4 regions of the Neobacillus sp. SRL179 genome follow, and region 4 is predicted to be linked to each of the others. Evidence: riboswitches for the same ligand, from Rfam matches in the RefSeq annotation. Region 4 holds a riboswitch; each other region holds the start of a gene.
What was found. Region 4 has a riboswitch for S-adenosylmethionine ahead of AC4E8C_RS03385 (methionine ABC transporter ATP-binding protein). Riboswitches for the same ligand answer to the same signal wherever they lie in the genome.
Positions count from the first base shown of each region.

Region 1: it holds a riboswitch for S-adenosylmethionine, as region 4 does, so the genes downstream of both, AC4E8C_RS11785 (hypothetical protein) here and AC4E8C_RS03385 (methionine ABC transporter ATP-binding protein) in region 4, are expected to answer to the same signal.
Region 2: it holds a riboswitch for S-adenosylmethionine, as region 4 does, so the genes downstream of both, AC4E8C_RS05620 (homoserine dehydrogenase) here and AC4E8C_RS03385 (methionine ABC transporter ATP-binding protein) in region 4, are expected to answer to the same signal.
Region 3: it holds a riboswitch for S-adenosylmethionine, as region 4 does, so the genes downstream of both, AC4E8C_RS18980 (methionine biosynthesis PLP-dependent protein) here and AC4E8C_RS03385 (methionine ABC transporter ATP-binding protein) in region 4, are expected to answer to the same signal.

Region 1 is NZ_OZ481792.1:2,374,479-2,379,119, reverse strand. Features, by position in the region: gene AC4E8C_RS11800 (sigma-54 interaction domain-containing protein) at 1-59, opposite strand, end outside; gene AC4E8C_RS11795 (MaoC/PaaZ C-terminal domain-containing protein) at 74-499, opposite strand; gene AC4E8C_RS11790 (hypothetical protein) at 622-960, opposite strand; SAM riboswitch class I at 1,181-1,283, shown strand; gene AC4E8C_RS11785 (hypothetical protein) at 1,382-1,714, shown strand; gene AC4E8C_RS11780 (hypothetical protein) at 2,146-2,589, opposite strand; gene AC4E8C_RS11775 (hypothetical protein) at 3,006-3,269, opposite strand; gene AC4E8C_RS11770 (hypothetical protein) at 3,466-3,897, opposite strand; gene AC4E8C_RS11765 (hypothetical protein) at 3,930-4,433, opposite strand.
Region 2 is NZ_OZ481792.1:1,157,082-1,161,722, forward strand. Features, by position in the region: gene AC4E8C_RS05610 (argininosuccinate synthase) at 1-1,136, shown strand, start outside; gene argH (argininosuccinate lyase) at 1,200-2,576, shown strand; SAM riboswitch class I at 2,664-2,776, shown strand; gene AC4E8C_RS05620 (homoserine dehydrogenase) at 2,865-4,094, shown strand; gene AC4E8C_RS05625 (YfhD family protein) at 4,574-4,641, opposite strand, start outside.
Region 3 is NZ_OZ481792.1:3,813,935-3,818,575, reverse strand. Features, by position in the region: gene AC4E8C_RS18990 (bifunctional homocysteine S-methyltransferase/methylenetetrahydrofolate reductase) at 1-286, opposite strand, end outside; gene metC (cystathionine beta-lyase) at 289-1,476, opposite strand; gene AC4E8C_RS18980 (methionine biosynthesis PLP-dependent protein) at 1,476-2,588, opposite strand; SAM riboswitch class I at 2,729-2,839, opposite strand; gene AC4E8C_RS18975 (lactonase family protein) at 2,944-4,002, opposite strand; gene AC4E8C_RS18970 (DsbA family protein) at 4,197-4,641, shown strand, end outside.
Region 4 is NZ_OZ481792.1:686,881-691,521, reverse strand. Features, by position in the region: gene AC4E8C_RS03395 (MFS transporter) at 1-80, opposite strand, end outside; gene AC4E8C_RS03390 (helix-turn-helix domain-containing protein) at 340-2,154, shown strand; SAM riboswitch class I at 2,316-2,416, shown strand; gene AC4E8C_RS03385 (methionine ABC transporter ATP-binding protein) at 2,553-3,584, shown strand; gene AC4E8C_RS03380 (methionine ABC transporter permease) at 3,574-4,224, shown strand; gene AC4E8C_RS03375 (MetQ/NlpA family ABC transporter substrate-binding protein) at 4,242-4,641, shown strand, end outside.

The sequences.
Region 1 (4,641 bases), 1.7 Mb from region 4:
TCTCCGATAATATCCTCAAAACTATATCGAATGCGATTGTTAGATTTATTTTTTAACATTGGCTTTTTCCCACCTATGAACTGTGACTCGGTAAAATAAGGATCACAACCTGTCCTTTGACCACTTCATTTCCAAATTGGTTAAAACAACTAACCTTTTGAGTTACCCAGTTTCGGTCAGGGTTAATATCAATAATTTCAAGTTCTGCAGTAATTTCATCACCTATATGGACTGGTTGATAAAAAACTACTTCTTTTTGTAGTAATACACATGCAGTTCCAGGCAATTTTTGGCTAATAACCTGCGTAATTAGACCTTCCGTAAGTAAACCAGGAACAAGCGGTTTGGAGGAAATACCCTTCCAATCATTCTCAACTTCTTGATATATAGGACTAAAATCTCCCGTTAATTCGTTACACAATTTGACATCATTTTCATTAAATGTTCGTTTTAGTCTAGCGATTTGTCCGATAAACAATTTTTCAATAATTACACTCATGGTATACTCTCCCACAGTATGAATATTTTGAATATTTGGTCTTAATTATACTATACTTTTTGGAATGTTTAAATGCAAGTGAACCTCTTTCCAATTAATACAATTAAAATCGGAGTGCCATTTTAATGGCTTGCGTTCTCCATCCACTCAACCAATTTCTTAAATTGACCATTTATGCGAAAAGCTTCTGCCTCTTGTTTCATTTGTTGATTTCGTTTAAAACTAGAAGTCTTTCTATCCTTTATTTCAGTTGAATGCTCCTTCAGTTTATAGGCTATTGTTAATGTATCTTCATATATCTTCTTCATATCCCATTGCTCGGAATCTTTTTTTCTCGATATTAACCTTGAGCCAGAACCACCTTTGTACTCTACTTCCCACGTATAATTTAAGTTCAATTCACAGAACATGTAATCTATGATACAGGCAAGAGTTTTTCGATCTACTAAAACATTCCTCACTTTTTCCTGAAATCATTTTCTTAGACCTGCCATATTCTAAATTCATATCCTATCCAAGCATGGACAATTAACACCTTCAATTTTATGACAATACGTTTCGTCAGTAACACCAGAAGACTTAAGAGATTAGGAGAAAGAGAATGAATATATCATTTTTTCAGGATAGTTATTAATTTGACAGATACCTAATTGTTGTTGTTATAATATAGATAATTCAATAAGGTTATCAAGAGTGAACGAGAGTCCTGGCTCAAGGAATTCACAGCAACCTGCCAATTGGTAAGGTGCTCCAACCAGCAAAGCAATGCTTTGAATGATAATGATCGGCTTAGGCTCTTTGTTGCGTTCATATGCAATAAAGAGCTTTTTTCGTTGCCTTCGTTTTAGTAACCTATTGATTTAATAAATAGGAGGACAAAAGATGAATACTTCAGGATTTATAAGAGGAATGATGTCAAAAAATATGGAGGGAGAAAAATTTTTCCTTTATGTTGCTACTTGCATTGAAAAAGAACTACAGGAATGGGATCCAGATTTTAAAGTAATGGTAATGAAGCTCAAGAACTATGAATTGTTTGTTACAGGTAACCAAGAATCACTCCAAGTTACTATTACAGAAAAAGAGATAAAAACACTTCAACAAAGAGGTCCGTATGCTCTAGATAGAAAAATTTGGAGGGAGCTAGAACAACAAGGCCTTCAGATAATACGAGGTTCTGGAAATTATTTAGGACATGTATTTATGGTAAAGTAAGATATCTAGGAAATTTAAGAGCTGCCCCCAAGCACAGTAATGCACTTGTGGTTAGGTCCTTTAATTCAGAAAGTTGACATTATATATGTGAGTGAACGCTTGGGGTACGGCAAAATTGAAACGACATATTAGTACTATTCTCACGGGATAAAGGAGCTGCGGGAGGAAGAATAGAAACTAGCGATTGATTCCTCGAGAATATATAGCTCAGTTTAAATAAAGATTGTTGTGGTTTGTTTATGATATATGAAAGGTGTCGTTGCGCGAATACCAGCATCAATTATCGGGAGTAATGTAGTGGCTAATTAAATACGTGTTAGAAAAACAAAACTGTAACTCACACTACTTACCAGCAGGGTGAGTTGTTTTTTGTTTAATGAGTATAGCTTATGGATGTTTAGTTGAATTAGAATAATACTCTAGTGTTAAAATTAAACTTCCCAACTACTTATAATCTCAGACACCTTACTTCCTTTTACAAAAAATACTGCAATGTCTATAGAATCAAGAAAAGGTTTAATTTTGTTTATTAATTCTCGATGATCTCTATTATCTGGAATTGCAAACGCTGTTTTATATATGTACTCATCTAACTTGGGCATAGAGAGTGTTTCAGCTGTGGCAAATAGGAGTTCCGATATATGAACTTTTATTTGACTTCTATCAAATGGTTTACCGTATCTTTTTGAAGAAGAATCGGAACTAGTTTCCCCTATGGCCTCGATAAAAAGTCTTATGTCATTGTTAGAGTTTGTTTTCTTTGCGATTACATCCTTTCCTGAATGCTTAATTTCTTTCTTTCGATTTATGATCATATAACCCCTTTCTACTAAATCTTGGCAAACGGCATCAATGACATCTAATTCAAACAACAAGGAAAACACAACCTTTCTCTTTTCATTTCTACATATGTGAGTCTTGATTAAATTATATTATTCTAGAAAATCAAAGGCATAGCCTTTTACATTCCCTTTATAATTGGCTTTTAATAAAATAAACTTATTTCTACACCTTACAACTACAAGCCTTGTAAACGATGTGGAAAGCAATTCCGGCCCACCTCTAGGGTTAATAGATAATGTAGTGATCTATGTAAGGTTTCTGCTAGGAGACATTCCTATAGAATAACAAATATAAAACGTTGAATAAGCCACTTAAATAACAACATTTTGAGTGCTGAAACCAGGCCATTACAGGGGTAAAATTCGCGAAAGGGGTTTAAGTAGTTTGGCAGCGGCCCCACCTAAAAACAGTTGTTTTCCCCTGTCTAAGTTCGCCAGCCCCCTGTAGATTAGCCCCTATTCTCTAATTCTTCGTTTCTTTGTCTTAATTCATCATTAGCTGATTTTATTTCTGTATTTAGGTAGTTTATTTGTGCCGTCAATTCTGATAGCTCATTCAAGTAATCCTCAAGTTTATTATGAATTTCCTCAGTAGTATAACTCCCATAATATCCTCCACTACTGTAACTACTGTCATTACTGTCCAAAAGAAGTTTAGACCCTATACCTAGCCCTACACCTATTAACCCTTTAAATAGATCTTTTCCAGACATAGCCCTTTCCCCCCCATTTCTATAAACTTTAAATTCTTCCTTTATTATCATGATAGTTTTTATTGTAGTCAATAAATGTTTGAAAGTTTAGAAATCTGTTGTAAAAATTTATAAAAGCAACTCCAATATTTCAATTTGAATAATCAAGAGGTACCCTTACCGGCTATACAGTTGGAAATATATTTGTTAGAAAATTTTATAACTTCGAATTCCAATATTCCACAAAAGCTCTGTAACCCTTCTCAGTTATAAAATATGGAATCAACTGCTCTCCCCTTAGCTTATAAGAATAAATGGAGGGTTTACCCAACCGAAATGCTTTTTCCATTCTGTGATTGCCATCTATGATAGAAAATATTCCAGGACGGATTTCAGCTTGGACTATAATACTATCTATATTAACAGTAGGTAAATGGTCTTCATTTAAAGATGAATGAAGTCCATGCCACTTAAACCATTCATTAATATTTATGTATTCTTTAGCAACAACTAGTTTCCCACAATGAATGTCTTCCAAAATTCTAGATATATTAAAATGAAATACTCCATTTCGAAATATTTCATCGTTTTCTTTAACAGGGCAGGATTCATATAATTTCTTTACATGCATCATTCTTGATTGACTCATCAATTCTCTCTCCTTCCAACTATCAAAAACTCCTACAAATGATGAATCGATGATATTACTTCAAGATACTGTCTGCGTTTCTTTGAAATTTCTGCATATTCATCGTATATCAATTCTTCATAATCAAAACTTTGGTTGCTTTCCATTGTATCGTAGTATTTTTTGTTTAAAACCTCCATTACGACTTCACTCTTTTGTAGTTTTTCTGACACAAGGAATTTTTGCTCCTTATCTCCCCAATACACATAAATTTCGGAGCTAAGGTCATCTCCTCCTCCAATAATATACCGGGAAAGTTGATATTCAAATAAAAAGTAACTTTCATGCTCCATATAAACAATCATACATTTTCTAACAGCTTTAGATAGACGGTGAAAATTCCGATCATAATCGGAATTTGACTCAGTACTTACTAATATACCTGCTTTTTTACATTCTTTACACAGATGTTCACGGTGACCTCTACCGCTAAATTTTTCATTAGGCAGAAAATCCCCACATCCTTTGCAGAAATGGCCTTGTTTCTTACTTCTCACTCATAAAACTCCCCATTAATAGTTATTCAACCCTTACCTAATTAATATTTTATCACCTTCGTAAAACCAATACGCTATTAAGCATTACTAATTTCGCTTGTGTAAAATTTGTGTAAAATGATTTAAAAACCTACCTTAGTCAGCCGTTTTCCCACAAAAAAAAAAACACTCATAAACGTTGATTTAACAACATTTATGAGTGTTTCAC
Region 2 (4,641 bases), 470 kb from region 4:
AGTACGGTTATGATGTAATCGCGTTAGGCTTAGATGTGGGTGAAGGAAAAGATTTAGAGGCTATTAAAAACAAAGCTTTGAATGTTGGCGCTATTAAAGCGTATATGATAGATGCAAAAGAATTGTTAGCAAAAGAATATATTTTACCGGCTTTAAAAGCTAACTGTTTATATGAAGGGAAATATCCACTATCCTCAGCTCTATCACGACCGCTTATCTCAAAATTATTAGTAGAGGTAGCGGAAAAAGAAGGAGCAACCGCTGTAGCTCATGGCTGTACGGGGAAAGGGAACGATCAGGTACGTTTTGAGGTTTCCATTCAAGCATTAAATCCAAGCCTAAAGGTTGTTGCTCCCGTTCGTGAATGGGGCATGACGCGTGACGAGGAAATTAAATATGCTGAAGAAAACGGAATTCCAATTCCTGTTGATTTAGATAATCCATTTTCGATTGATGCAAATATCTGGGGACGTGCCTGTGAAGCAGGGGTGTTAGAAGATCCATGGGCAGAGGCGCCTGAAGCTGCCTATGATTGGACGAATCCAATTGAGTTAACACCTGATACACCTGAATATATTGAAATAGAATTTAAGCAGGGAGTTCCTGTTGCCCTTAATGGAGAACAGCTTCCACTCGTCCAATTAATTGAAACCCTGAATACGCTCGGCGGAAAACATGGGGTTGGCCGTATCGACCATATTGAAAATAGATTAGTTGGAATTAAATCAAGAGAAGTGTATGAAAATCCGGCAGCGTTAATTTTAATCAATGCCCACCGTGAACTTGAATGTTTAACCTTGACTCGCGAGGTTACTCAATTCAAGACCCAAGTTGAGCAGCAAATGGCAAAGATTATTTATGAAGGACTTTGGTATTCACCAATCAAACCTGCTCTTGACGCCTTTATTAACGAAACACAAAAGGTTGTAACGGGAACCATTCGTGTCAAGCTTTATAAAGGAAATCATACCGTTGTGGGTAGAAAATCACCACACAGCCTTTATAATGAGGAACTAGCCACCTATGCAAAAGGTGATGCTTTTGATCATAATGCTGCGGTCGGATTTATCAAACTTTGGGGACTGCCAACAAAAGTCTATTCCGAAGTAAATAACAAAGAAACGATATTAAAATAATCCAGATTGCCCTCGAACCCTATTTCGGGGGCTGTCTTCTTTACATTTTGAGGAGGATCTCACATGTCTAAGTTATGGGGCGGACGCTTCACCAAAGAAACAAACAAGCTGGTGGAGGAATTCACAGCTTCAATTTCTTTTGATCAAAAGTTAGCAAGAGAAGATATTACCGGAAGTATGGCCCATGTACAAATGCTGGGTGAATGTGACATTATTCCGATGGAAGATGCTTTAAAAATTAAAGATGGACTCCTTGCTATTAAAAAAATGGTGGATGATAACCAGGTTGACTTTTTAATTGAAGATGAAGACATTCATATGAACATTGAAAAGCTCTTAATTGAAAAAATCGGACCGGTAGGTGGAAAGCTGCATACAGGCAGAAGTCGTAATGATCAAGTGGCAACCGATATGCATCTTTATTTACGTACGAAAACGACAGAACTGATTAAATTGATTGAAGATGTCCAACAAGCCTTACTTGCACAAGCGAAAGAGAATGTTCAGACATTAATTCCTGGATATACCCATCTACAGAGAGCGCAGCCCGTCTCTTTTGCCCATCATGTAATGGCCTATTTTTGGATGTTTGAACGAGATAAAGAAAGATTAATTGATTCATTGAAGCGGGTCAATTGGCTTCCACTTGGTTCAGGTGCATTGGCAGGAACGACATTTCCAATAAATCGTCAACGTGTAGCGGAGCTGCTAGGCTTTGAAACAATTTACCCAAACAGCATGGATGCGGTCAGTGATCGAGATTTTATCCTCGAATTCCTATCAATAGGCTCGATTATTATGACTCATATTTCCAGAATTTCCGAGGAATTAGTTATTTGGTCAAGCCAGGAATTTCAGTTTGTTGAACTTGATGATAGTTTCTGTACAGGTTCAAGTATCATGCCACAAAAGAAAAACCCAGACGTACCTGAATTATTACGAGGGAAAACAGGGAGAACATACGGGAATTTACTTGGATTATTGACTGTGCTAAAAGGTTTGCCCTTAGCTTATAACAAGGATCTGCAAGAAGATAAAGAAGGCATGTTTGATACAGTCGAAACACTGGAAGGTTCTTTAAAACTGTTAGCACCTATGATTGAAACTATGACAGTAAAAAAAGATATTATGCGCAAAGCCATCAACAATGATTTTTCTAATGCCACTGATATTGCAGATTACTTAGTTAGGAAGGGATTACCGTTCCGTGAGGCACATGAGGTGATTGGGAAAATCGTTCTATATGCCATTCAGTCGAACAAATTTTTGCTCGATTTGAGCTTTGAAGAATATCAGGAATTCAGCACATTGTTTGAAGAAGACATCTATGAGGTATTAGCACCAGAACATGTTGTGGCTGTTCGGAACAGCTTTGGTGGAACAGCACCAGAACAAGTGGAGAAACAAATAAAATTAGCAGAGAGCAAGCTGCTTGAATAAAACATTTTTTTCAATATTATTGACAATTATAATTAATTAAACTAGAATACTCTTTATAACTTGAGAATTTTGTGAAAAATAAATAAACTCTTATCCAGAGCGGCGGAGGGACTAGGCCCGATGAAGCCCGGCAACCTTCAAGGTATTCCTTGAAAAGGTGCTAATTCCTGCAGGTTATCCTATAACCTGATAGATAAGAGGAGGAGTCTAGCCCTCTTCTTATGAAGAGGGCTTTTCTCTTATAAAAAATACATATTAAGTGTTTAGTTAAATGAAGGGTGGATTAACATGTCAGCAATAAAAGTGGCAATCCTTGGTTTTGGTACGGTTGGTGAAGGTGTCTATCGGACGATACTATCTCATGCTGAAGAATTAACAGCTGTATTGGGAAAAAAAGTTGAGGTTGCAGCTGTCCTAATCAGAAATGAGCAGAAGGAAAGAAACATTCGTGAGGATGTTTTGATTACAACGGACTTTGCTGATATTTTAAACTTGCCTCAACTCGATATCGTCATCGAGGCAATTGTTGAAAAGGAGCCACCTTTTTTATATTTGAAAAAAGCGATTGAACGAGGAAGTCACATCATTACAGCTAATAAAGAGATGTTTGCCCATTATGGTAACGAACTACTTGAGTTAGCGGAACAACATCATGTTTCAGTTGGGTTTGAAGCAACTGTAGCCGGGGGAATTCCTGTCATTCAGACACTTCGGCAATTATTAAATATCAACCGTGTTCAGCAGGTTCAGGGTATCTTAAATGGAACATCAAATTTTATCTTGACCGAGATGCGAGAAGAGAAGCAGTCATTTGCACAAGCTTTAAAACATGCCCAGGAGAATGGGTATGCTGAGGCTAATCCAAAGAATGATGTAGAGGGTTACGATGCTTTTTATAAGGCTATGATCCTAAGTAGACTAGCCTTTGGAGAAGAGCCCAAGTGGCAGGAGGTTGATTTTGAAGGGATTACCTCCATAACAAGCCAGCTGATTGAAACAGCGGAACTGCTTGGTCTAAGGTTTAAGCATATTGCGAGTATCAGCAGGGAGAATGACCAATTACTCACATCGGTTAAACCGGTTCTGGTTGGAAAAGAGCATCCTTTCTATCATGTAGAAGGCGTACAAAACGCGATAAATGTTCAGTCGGATATTGTTGGTACCATTACCCTTCAAGGTCCCGGGGCAGGAATGTACCCTACAGCAAGTGCTGTTATCGAGGATTTAGTATATGTATGTCAAAATCGCCCTGCCCAACGAAGTTTTCTTCAAACAAAAGAATCTATCACAGATCAGATAGAGAATCAAATTGAAGAACAATGGTTAGTACACGGGTTAACTAACCAAGTGACAAACCTTTCGATTACGGTGGTTGAACAAGTAGAAGAAGGAACATGGATAATTAAGGCTGCAAGGAATGAGATCGAGTGTCTTTCAAAGCTGGAAGAAGGTCTAGTTTATTATCAAATTATTGGGGAATATGAAAAAATAAATAATCGTGCCGAAATAGTTTTTTAATGCGAAAGTAATACGTGGAACAGTCAATTTAAGGATATTGTTATTCCATTCACATTTTATTCAATTTTCTACTGTTATTATGTTAAAAAACTGTGAAAGCCGTTGCCACCCTATTCCTTAGAGTGTATATTGGGGGTGGAAAGAAGTTAGTGAAGTTATGACCATTCTTGTTATTAACGGATCCATTTGAGTTCTAACCGCTTTTCTGAGCGGCAACCTCTCTAATAGAACTCAGTAACAATTCTTTCCCCCAGACATAGTTAAGAAGCAGGGCGCCCTGCTTCTTTTTTTTAGAAAAATAAAAAATTTATAGTTTTTACTTTGAGAATTGTCTAGCTCCAACGCCCTAGCGGCTAGTGTCCTTCGCTCTCCGCCCTACGATAAGTCAACATCGAATCGCCTCCGGCTCTTCGTGTTTCCTTTATCTCAGTTGGAGCGCTCCAGGCCATACGCCGCTGACCAGGGCGCTTTCGCTTTTCTTATTTCTTACGGTTTTTTACACGCTGGTTCGCAGCATTAGCTCGTGCTTGTGCCTCAAGATCGGCAT
Region 3 (4,641 bases), 1.9 Mb from region 4:
TATGTTGGGCGGCTTGTTTAGCAAGGCGGACAGCCGCACTATTGATTTCCTTTACTGAATCTTCCAATCCATACCGTTGCAGCTTTAAATAGTTGGCTGCATAGGAATTGGTTTGAATAACATCTGCGCCAGCATCAATATAGGCTCGATGGATATTTTGAATTTGCTCCGGCTGCGAGAGATTTAATTCCTCAGAGCATGAATCAACACCGAAAGAATAGAGAAGGGTACCAATGGCACCATCAGCAATTAAAATTTGATTTTTTAATTTTTCTAAAAAGCTCATGCTTATTCTCCCTGATGTAAAACTAAATGTTTTTCACGAACCTGCTCAAGCGCTTGTGAAAAATCCTTGATTAAATCTTCTGGATTTTCCAGTCCCACTGATAAGCGGACAAGGCCATCCGTAATTCCGCGCTCTTCACGTTCTGCGGGTGACATGGCGGCATGGGACATTTTTGCTGGATAAGAAAGGATGGATTCTACTGCACCTAAACTTACCGCAAAAACAGGGATTTCTACATTAGCTATAAAGGTGCGAAGGGCATCTTCGGTAGCTAATTCAAAGGATAAAACAGCTCCCGGACCATCTGCTTGTTCTTTCTGAATTTGATATTGCGGGTGGCTTTCCAGCCCTGGGTAATGAACCTTTTCTACAAGGGGATGTGCATCTAAAAATTCTGCTATTTTTATCGCTGATTTTTGTGATTGCTCCAGGCGAACACTCAGCGTCTTGATTCCCCTTAATACAAGCCAGGCATCTTGAACACCCAAGATAGCTCCAAAGCTATTTTGTAGGAATCCTAATCGTTTAGCCAACTCTTCATCTTTAACAACGGCAAGTCCGGCTACGACATCACTATGGCCAGCCAAAAATTTTGTTGCGCTATGAAGGACAACATCTGCCCCCAGTGCCAACGGCTTTTGGTGGTAGGGAGTAAGGAATGTATTATCAACAAATGTTAATGCACCGATCTCTATCGCAATTTCGCTAATCGCTCTAATATCTGTTACTTTCATTAAAGGATTTGACGGTGTTTCCACATAAAATGCTTTAGTATTTGGCTGAATCGCTGCTTTTACTTCCTCTAAATTGGTCATATCGACAAAGGTATGTTCAATCCCAAGTCTCGAAAGAACTTGAGTGACCATTCGGAATGTACCGCCATACACATCCTCGGTAATCACAATATGGTCACCAGAGGATAGAAGCAGGAAGGCTGTGGAAATGGCTGCCATCCCTGATGCAAAGGCAAACCCTTTAATTCCACCCTCAAGCTCTGCAATCACATCTTCAAGTGCTTCCCGGGTTGGATTTAAACTACGGCCATAATCATACTTTCCGAACTGATCGAAATCAGCTTGATGAAATGTAGATGCATGCTGAATTGGTACACTAACAGCCCCAGTAATAGGATCAATCTTGTGCTTATTATGAAGAAGCCTGGTTTCAAAACTATATTTTTCGTATGCCATTATGCAATCACTCCTTCTTTAATTCTGGCAAAAGCCTGTTGTAAATCTTCAATAATATCTTGTGCATCTTCAATTCCCACGGAGAATCGCAATAAACGGTTATCAACGCCTGCTTGAGTACGAATTTCTTCAGGAATATCTGCATGTGTCTGAGTAGCCGGATAGGTAATAAAGCTTTCTGTTCCGCCTAAACTTTCTGCAAAACAAATCAGCTGTAAACCTTGTAAGAATGGATTTACCCATGTTTCGTCTTGAACCCTAAAGGAAACCATTCCGCCTTTTCCTGGGTAAAGCACATCTGCAACGGCGTCATGTTGAGTAAGGAATTCGACAATATCCTTTGCATTTTTTTCATGTCTTTCCATTCGAAGCGACAAAGTTTTCATCCCGCGCATTAATAACCAAGAATCAAAAGGACTTAGAACTGCACCGGCACCGTTATGATGGAAGGCCAATGCTTCACAAAGTTCCTTTCCTGTTGCAGCCACAAGTCCAGCGAGGACATCATTATGACCTCCTAAATATTTCGTTCCGCTATGAATGACAATATCCGCCCCAAGTGCAATTGGCTTTTGTAGTAGTGGTGTATAAAATGTGTTATCTACTATTAACAATAGGCTATGTTTTTTAGCAATCTCAGAAACCGCTGCAATATCTGATTCCTGCATCAACGGATTGGTTGGTGTCTCTAAGAAAATAGCCTTAGTATCTGGCGTTATTTTCTTTTCAATTTCTTCTGGACAACAGGTATTGACATATTGAGTTTTCAAGCCCCATTTTTTATAGCCTTTTTCTAAGAGACGGTATGTACCACCGTATAAATCATCACTTACAATCCATTCGTCTCCAGATTCAAATAATGCAAGAATAAGCTGGATGGCTGCCATCCCTGAGCTACAAGCAAAACCTTGATCTGCACCCTCTAAATCAGCAATCGTTTTTTCAAGGAGCTGTCGAGTGGGGTTCCCTGTTCGACTATAATCAAAACCTGTTGATTGCCCAATTCCTGCATGCCTGTAGGCTGTTGAAAAATAAACAGGCGGATTAACCGCGCCTGTAGCTGTTTCACTACGGTTTCCTATTTGTGCTAATTTCGTATCAATTTTGTACATGACGGACACTCCTTGTTCAATTAAGTATGGGACTGTATTGTTGTCTAACTTTAGTGCTGTAGGGTACTAAAGCTTTCATATAAAGAAAAAAAGTCTTCTATAAGAAGAAGACTTTTTGTTAACACGACAAAGTATCATTCTTCTTATCTTGCAAACGAAATTTGCAGGACTTAGCACCTTTTCAATGAAAAGAAACATTGAAGGTTGCTGAGGCGTCTCAGGGCCATTCCCTCAACCTCTCTTGATAAGAAATCAATATTTAGATTATTTATAAAATTTACTACAAATTAGCTATTGTGTCAATCTGTTTTTACGACTGATTCAATTTTTATAAAAGGAGAACTTTCTTCGATTCTTAGACATGTAAGAATTTAACACAAACAGGGTAGGGAACAACAATATCTGATTGAATTAAAGTGAGTTTCCCTGTGTTTTCATCCCGCGCATATAAAACAAGATTGCTCGATTCTTGATTGGAAGCAACTACAAATTTTTCAGTTGGGTCAAGTGAAAAATCACGTGGCCAATCACCTTCTGTGGAAGTATGATCAATAAAGGTTAACTCACCTGAGTCTTGATTTACGCTGAAGAGAGCGATGCTGTTGTGACCGCGATTGCCAGCATAAACAAATCTTCCATCAGAAGAAATATGAATCGCACTGCCTTGATTATTTTCTTTAAAATCGTCAGGCAATGTAGAGATATATTGAATTTCTGTAAAATGGCCATTTTCCGGATGGTAAGATAAAACAATTACTTCAGAGCTGAACTCTGTCATGATATAAGCGATTTTGCCATTTGGATGGAAGACAAGATGTCTTGGGCCGCTTCCCGCTTTCAATGGTAAAAGATTTACCTTAGTAAGAGTACCATCCTCTTCCACTGAATAGGTAATTAGAGCATCAATTCCTAATTCACACACGGCAAGATACTTTTCATCAGGTGTCAGATCAGAATAATGAGTGTGAGGCTTTTCCTGCCTTGGGTCTGGGCCGGATCCTTCATGCTCCCTGATGGAGGCATAAGGTAAGACTGAGCCGTCCTCTTGGTTAATAAGATGGGATTGCACAAGACCTTTATGGTAGTTGGCCCCAAACACAAACCGATTGTTGCTGTCCACACTAACATAACAAGGTGGTGCCCCCTCTATTAATTGGCTGTTAATGGCGGTCAGGCTGCCCGATTCCTCAATAGAGAAAGCAGCAATACCTCCAGCATTCCCTTCTTTAATAACTGAATAAAGGTAACGGTTATCTGAACTGATTGATACATATGTTGGATTCCCAAGCTCTGCTGCGACGCTTACGTCCTTAATCCTTTTCTCCTGTGTATCAAGGGTGAAGGAATAGATGCCCTTACTGTCGCCTTTTGTATATGTTCCGATAAAACCTTTGAATTCATTATTTGTTGTCATATATCTACGCTCCTCATTAAAATTTCTACCTGTTATTGTATCAAAACTATTTCATATTTACTCAAGAGTTTGCTTGAAATATGTAAGATATGTCGATTTTTACTAATAAAAATGGATGATAAAAGGTTTTGTTTGCAATCTTAAGTAAGTTAAGTAATATTTAATGTAATACTTCAAATTAAAGGGGTTTGATTATGGCAAAGAATAAAAAAAATACAAAAAGCCAACCACAATCTTCATCAAAGTTCGTTTTTTGGGTGATTGGTTTGGTTGCGGTTTGCGTTTTGGCGCTTATTTTATTCGGAAATCTATCTAAAGAACAGGAAAAGAAAGAATCAACGGGGGTTAAAATAAACTATAATAATCAACCATTCTTAGGTGAGGAGTCTGCACCTGTTTCAATCATAGAATTCGGTGATTATAAATGTCCAAACTGTAAAAACTTTTCCGAACAGGTCGTGCCGACCATTCAAAAAGAGCTGGTTGATACTGGGAAGGCCAAGTTTTACTTTATGAATGATGCTTTTATAAATGTGGATTCAACCCGATCTGCTAAATTTGCAGAATCTGTTTTTCAAGAGCTGGGGAACGAAACTTTCTGGAAGTTCCATGATCGTCTTTTCGCCTTGCAGCCAGCTG
Region 4 (4,641 bases):
AGATAGGATAAACACCAACCAATAAATAAAAACGCCAAAATAATATACCTTTTCTTATTTACATTTATGCTGTTTTGCATACCCTTCCCCCTTATCATGTTCTTGTACAATTTACCGTTCTGGCTAAACACAATGGACAGAAACAAAATGGTTGATGAGTAAAAAAATTTAAATTCCGATCCCTCCTCCTCTACAATGAAAACGCATTCATTAATAGTTTGAATTTTTTAACTATTCAGTACTATGTAAATGATATAAAATATGAAGTGGATAAACAATGTGGATTTCAACACTGTTTATTTAACCTAGTTGTTACAATCCACAGTGGAGGTTTTGTAAATGGAAAAGGGTTCCTTTCTTAAAGAGTTAAAGCTGGAAAATCAGAATGCCCAACATGCTCTGATCAATATGATTGAAAGTTTTCAAGCCATTAACTCTTCACTTGAATTAGACGAAGTTTTGAAAAAAATAATCCACTCCGCCATCAATATTGTCCAGAACGCCGATGCCGGATATATCCAACTCTATGACAAAATTCTAAATAAGCTCGTGATCAAGTCCTTCGTTGGTTTTAACGATCATATCCAATTTTTCAAGGTAAATGTGGGTGAGTCCATTACAGGAAGAGTCTATCGGGACAGTAGTGTAAGTTTGATAGGAACAAAAGCAAAAATCTATGAAAGTATGTTTGACTTAAGAAAAGAGAATATTGACTGTCTTGAGATCGCACATGAGCATCGAAATATTAAGTCTATATTATCCGTTCCCATTTCTTTTAGAAGCAATAAAATTGGCGTCATGACGCTTCACTGCTTTGATAAAGAGGATGGTCTCAACGAAACAGACCTCCTTTTTTTGCAGAGTTTTGCTTCTCAAGCGGCTATTGCCATCCATAATGCTCAATTACATATGGAGGTCCAAAAAAGCCTGGATGAAGTCACGTTTTTATCAAAAAAGCTCACGGATGCCAATAGTTTGTTGGCAAAGAGAACAGACATTCACAATCTCCTAACCAGGTTGTCGATGCAAAACCGAGGACTGGATTCCATTATCGTTGAAATGAATAAATTGATGGATAAGAAACTATTCTTCTTAGATTATCTTTCGGGAGAATGCAAACCCGATCATACTATTTCCTTCCACAAAAGCTTAGACGATCTCTTACTTCTTTTTACCAATAAAACCAAGCCAGCCTATGTTTCCATCTATGATTCCATCCAAACAGACTTCTATATTTACCCGATTAGGTCCGGATCCATTTTTTTAGGATGCCTAATCGTTGAAGCCCCTAGCGGCATTTCACCGCTTGACTGCTTAATCCTTGAACAAGGGGCCCCTATTCTCTCTTTAGAAATTATGAAGCTGCGGTCACAAACGGAGATTATGTATAAAAAGACCTATGAAGCCTATCAACAATATCTAAAGACAAAAAATCTCCAACAATTAGAAATACTTGCAGAAGATTTAGGTATTCAACCCCATTCTTTTCACATGACGGCTTTAATCGAGCTTGATGGCATTCCCGATCTGCAATCACTTGAAAACCACGCCATGCTGCTGCTCACACACCTGAAGAAGAAGTTACCTATAAAAAACAGGCTTCTTTTTAACTATAATAACAAAATTACCATTTTTTCCACCTCACTTAACGGAGACAATGAAGGCCACTTTATTGAGATGGTGGAGAGTGCCATTAGTTGGTGGAATCAGCAGTTTCCAGTATCAGCTAGAGCGGGGCTCTGCACAGGACATTATTATCCAGAACAAGCAGAAGAAAATCACGGAAAAGCCGAAAAGGCCCTTCTTCAATTAAAAAAACAAAAGAAAAAGGGCGTCCTGCATTACAGGGATATCGGGATCAGCCGGCTATTTTTGCATCACCACTCAGAAGAAATCACCTCGTTTCTAGAAGAAACGTTTTCTGAAGTTTGGAAGGATCAACATAAATACGGGGAACTTTTTCATACTCTTTTATCGTTTATCCAAAATAATCGTTCTATGACCAATACGGCTATCGACTTACATATTCATGTAAATACACTCTATAACCGGATTAAAAAAATCGAGGAAATTCTTCAATTAGATTTTAATCATTTTGAAGACTATTTAAAGGTGCAAATGGCCGTCTATCTCTATAAATCCTATATTAAATAAGATCAAGCGCGGCCCCAAAAATAGCCCAAAATATATAGTAAGCCATGCATCAGGGGGCAGGTATCAAAAATATTTTTTCAAAAACACTAGACATTTTTACTATAGTGCGATAAATTAATAAACAAGTTAAATTACTTAAAAAAGTGAATAAATTATAAATTTTCTTATCCAGAGAGGTGGAGGGACTGGCCCTTTGAAGCCTCGGCAGCGGAATCATATTGATTCTGTGCCAATTCCAGCAAGTGTACTTGAAAGATAAGAAGAGGATCTCCAGTTATTTAAATTCGCCCTCTTCTTATGTCTGAAGAGGGCTTTTATTATTTGTTGAATAATATTGGTTTTCACTCCCTGCTTGAAGTTTTACATAAAGGGATACTTCCCTCAAAGGAGATTACAGCATGATCGAATTTCAGAATCTTAAAAAGATTTACAAAAGCAACGGCCAACAAGTTGCCGCGTTGAATGGAATTGATTTAAAAATTAATAAAGGGGAGATATTTGGGGTCATTGGATTCAGTGGTGCGGGGAAAAGCTCACTTATCCGCTGTGTAAACTTACTAGAGCGTCCGACTTCAGGTAATGTGATTGTCGATGGTCATGACCTCACATCTCTTTCCGTAAAAGAAGTGCGGAAGATTAAGAAAAACATCGGGATGGTCTTCCAACATTTTAACCTATTAAACTCTAAAACAGTCTTTGCAAACGTGGCAATGCCCCTCGTGCTTGAAAAGCAGCCAAAGGAAATCATCAAAAAACGGGTTCAGGAATTATTAGAATTTGTTGGCTTGGCTGATAAAGCCGACTATTATCCTGACCAGCTTTCCGGAGGACAAAAGCAAAGAATTGGGATTGCTAGGGCACTGGCAACCCAGCCATCTATTCTCCTTTGTGATGAAGCTACATCAGCTCTCGACCCGCAAACCACGAGTTCAATTCTTCAGCTTTTGAAGAAAATTAATCAGGAATACAACATTACGATTCTCCTCATCACGCACGAAATGGCGGTAATCAGAGAAATCTGCGACCGAGTCGCAGTGATTGAAGCGGGAAAAATTATTGAAGAGGGGACAGTATTTGACGTCTTCTCAGCACCAAAGACACAAACAGCCAAGAACTTTGTCAGCACTGTCATGAACGACCAGCTGCCAGATTCAATCCTAAAAGTCATTGAAAAACATGAAGGAATGAACAAGGTTTTTCGTATCAATTTTGTCGGCAATTCTGCCGGCCAGCCGCTGCTTTCCGAGCTTGCGAAGCAATTTGATATCCATATCAATGTTTTGTTTGGCAACATTACCGAACTTCAAGGTACCCCATTTGGAAACTTAATCGTAGAGTTCCAGGGGGATGACAACGAAGTCATTCGGGCACTAACCTATATCAACGAGAAGAACATCAGTGTGAAGGAAGTGATTGCACATGCTAGTTAGTTCAGATCAAATCATTACAGCTTTAATGGAAACCATTCAGATGGTTGCCTTCTCGCTAGTATTTTCCGCCATTCTTGGATTACCGCTTGGAATTTTACTAGTTGTCACGAGGAAGGGCCACATTCTTGAGAATATCCCGTTTTTCACGATCTTAAGTGGGATTATTAATATTTTTCGCTCAGTTCCGTTCATTATTCTATTAGTGGCGATCATTCCGATTACACGCTTTATTGTCCATACGTCCATCGGAACGGCGGCCGCCATTGTACCGCTCGTCTTCTATGCAGGTCCTTACATTGCAAGATTAGTAGAGAATTGCTTGTTAGAAGTTGATCCTGGTGTCATTGAAGCAGCTGAGGCCATGGGTGCAACCCCGTGGCAAATTATTACGAAGTTTCTTGTTCCAGAGGCACTCGGTTCCCTCGTTCTCGCGCTTACCATTGCGACCATCGGGCTAGTCGGTGCCACCGCCATGGCTGGCACAGTCGGTGGCGGCGGAATCGGTGATCTAGCGATTACATATGGTTACCAGCGTTTTGATACGATCACGATGATTATAACCGTAGTCATTCTGATTGTGATTGTTCAAGGATTACAGTCATTAGGCAATATAGCAGCAAAGAAATTAAGACGTAGATAACGTAGGAGGAAAACAACATGAAAAAATTTTTATTCACCATTATTATTGTTGCATTAGCCGTATTGGGGGCTGGATGCTCTAGTCAATCAAAAGATAAAGCAGCTTCTGGTAAAGAGTCCGTAACGGTCAAGCTTGGGATTAGTGGAACGGATACGCGCCAGTGGGATTATGTAGCCAAGAAAGCAAAGAAAGAGGGCATCAATATTGAAATTGTAAAATTCTCTGATTATGTTGCTCCAAACACCGCTCTTGCTGAAGGTGAGCTTGATGCGAATGCATTCCAGACAGTGGCATATTTCGATGTCTTCATTAAAGAACATAAACTCGATCTTGTACCAATTGCCACAACGGTTCTTGCTCCAATGGGGATCTACTCTGACAAATATAAAGATGTAAAGGATATTCCGGATGGTGCCA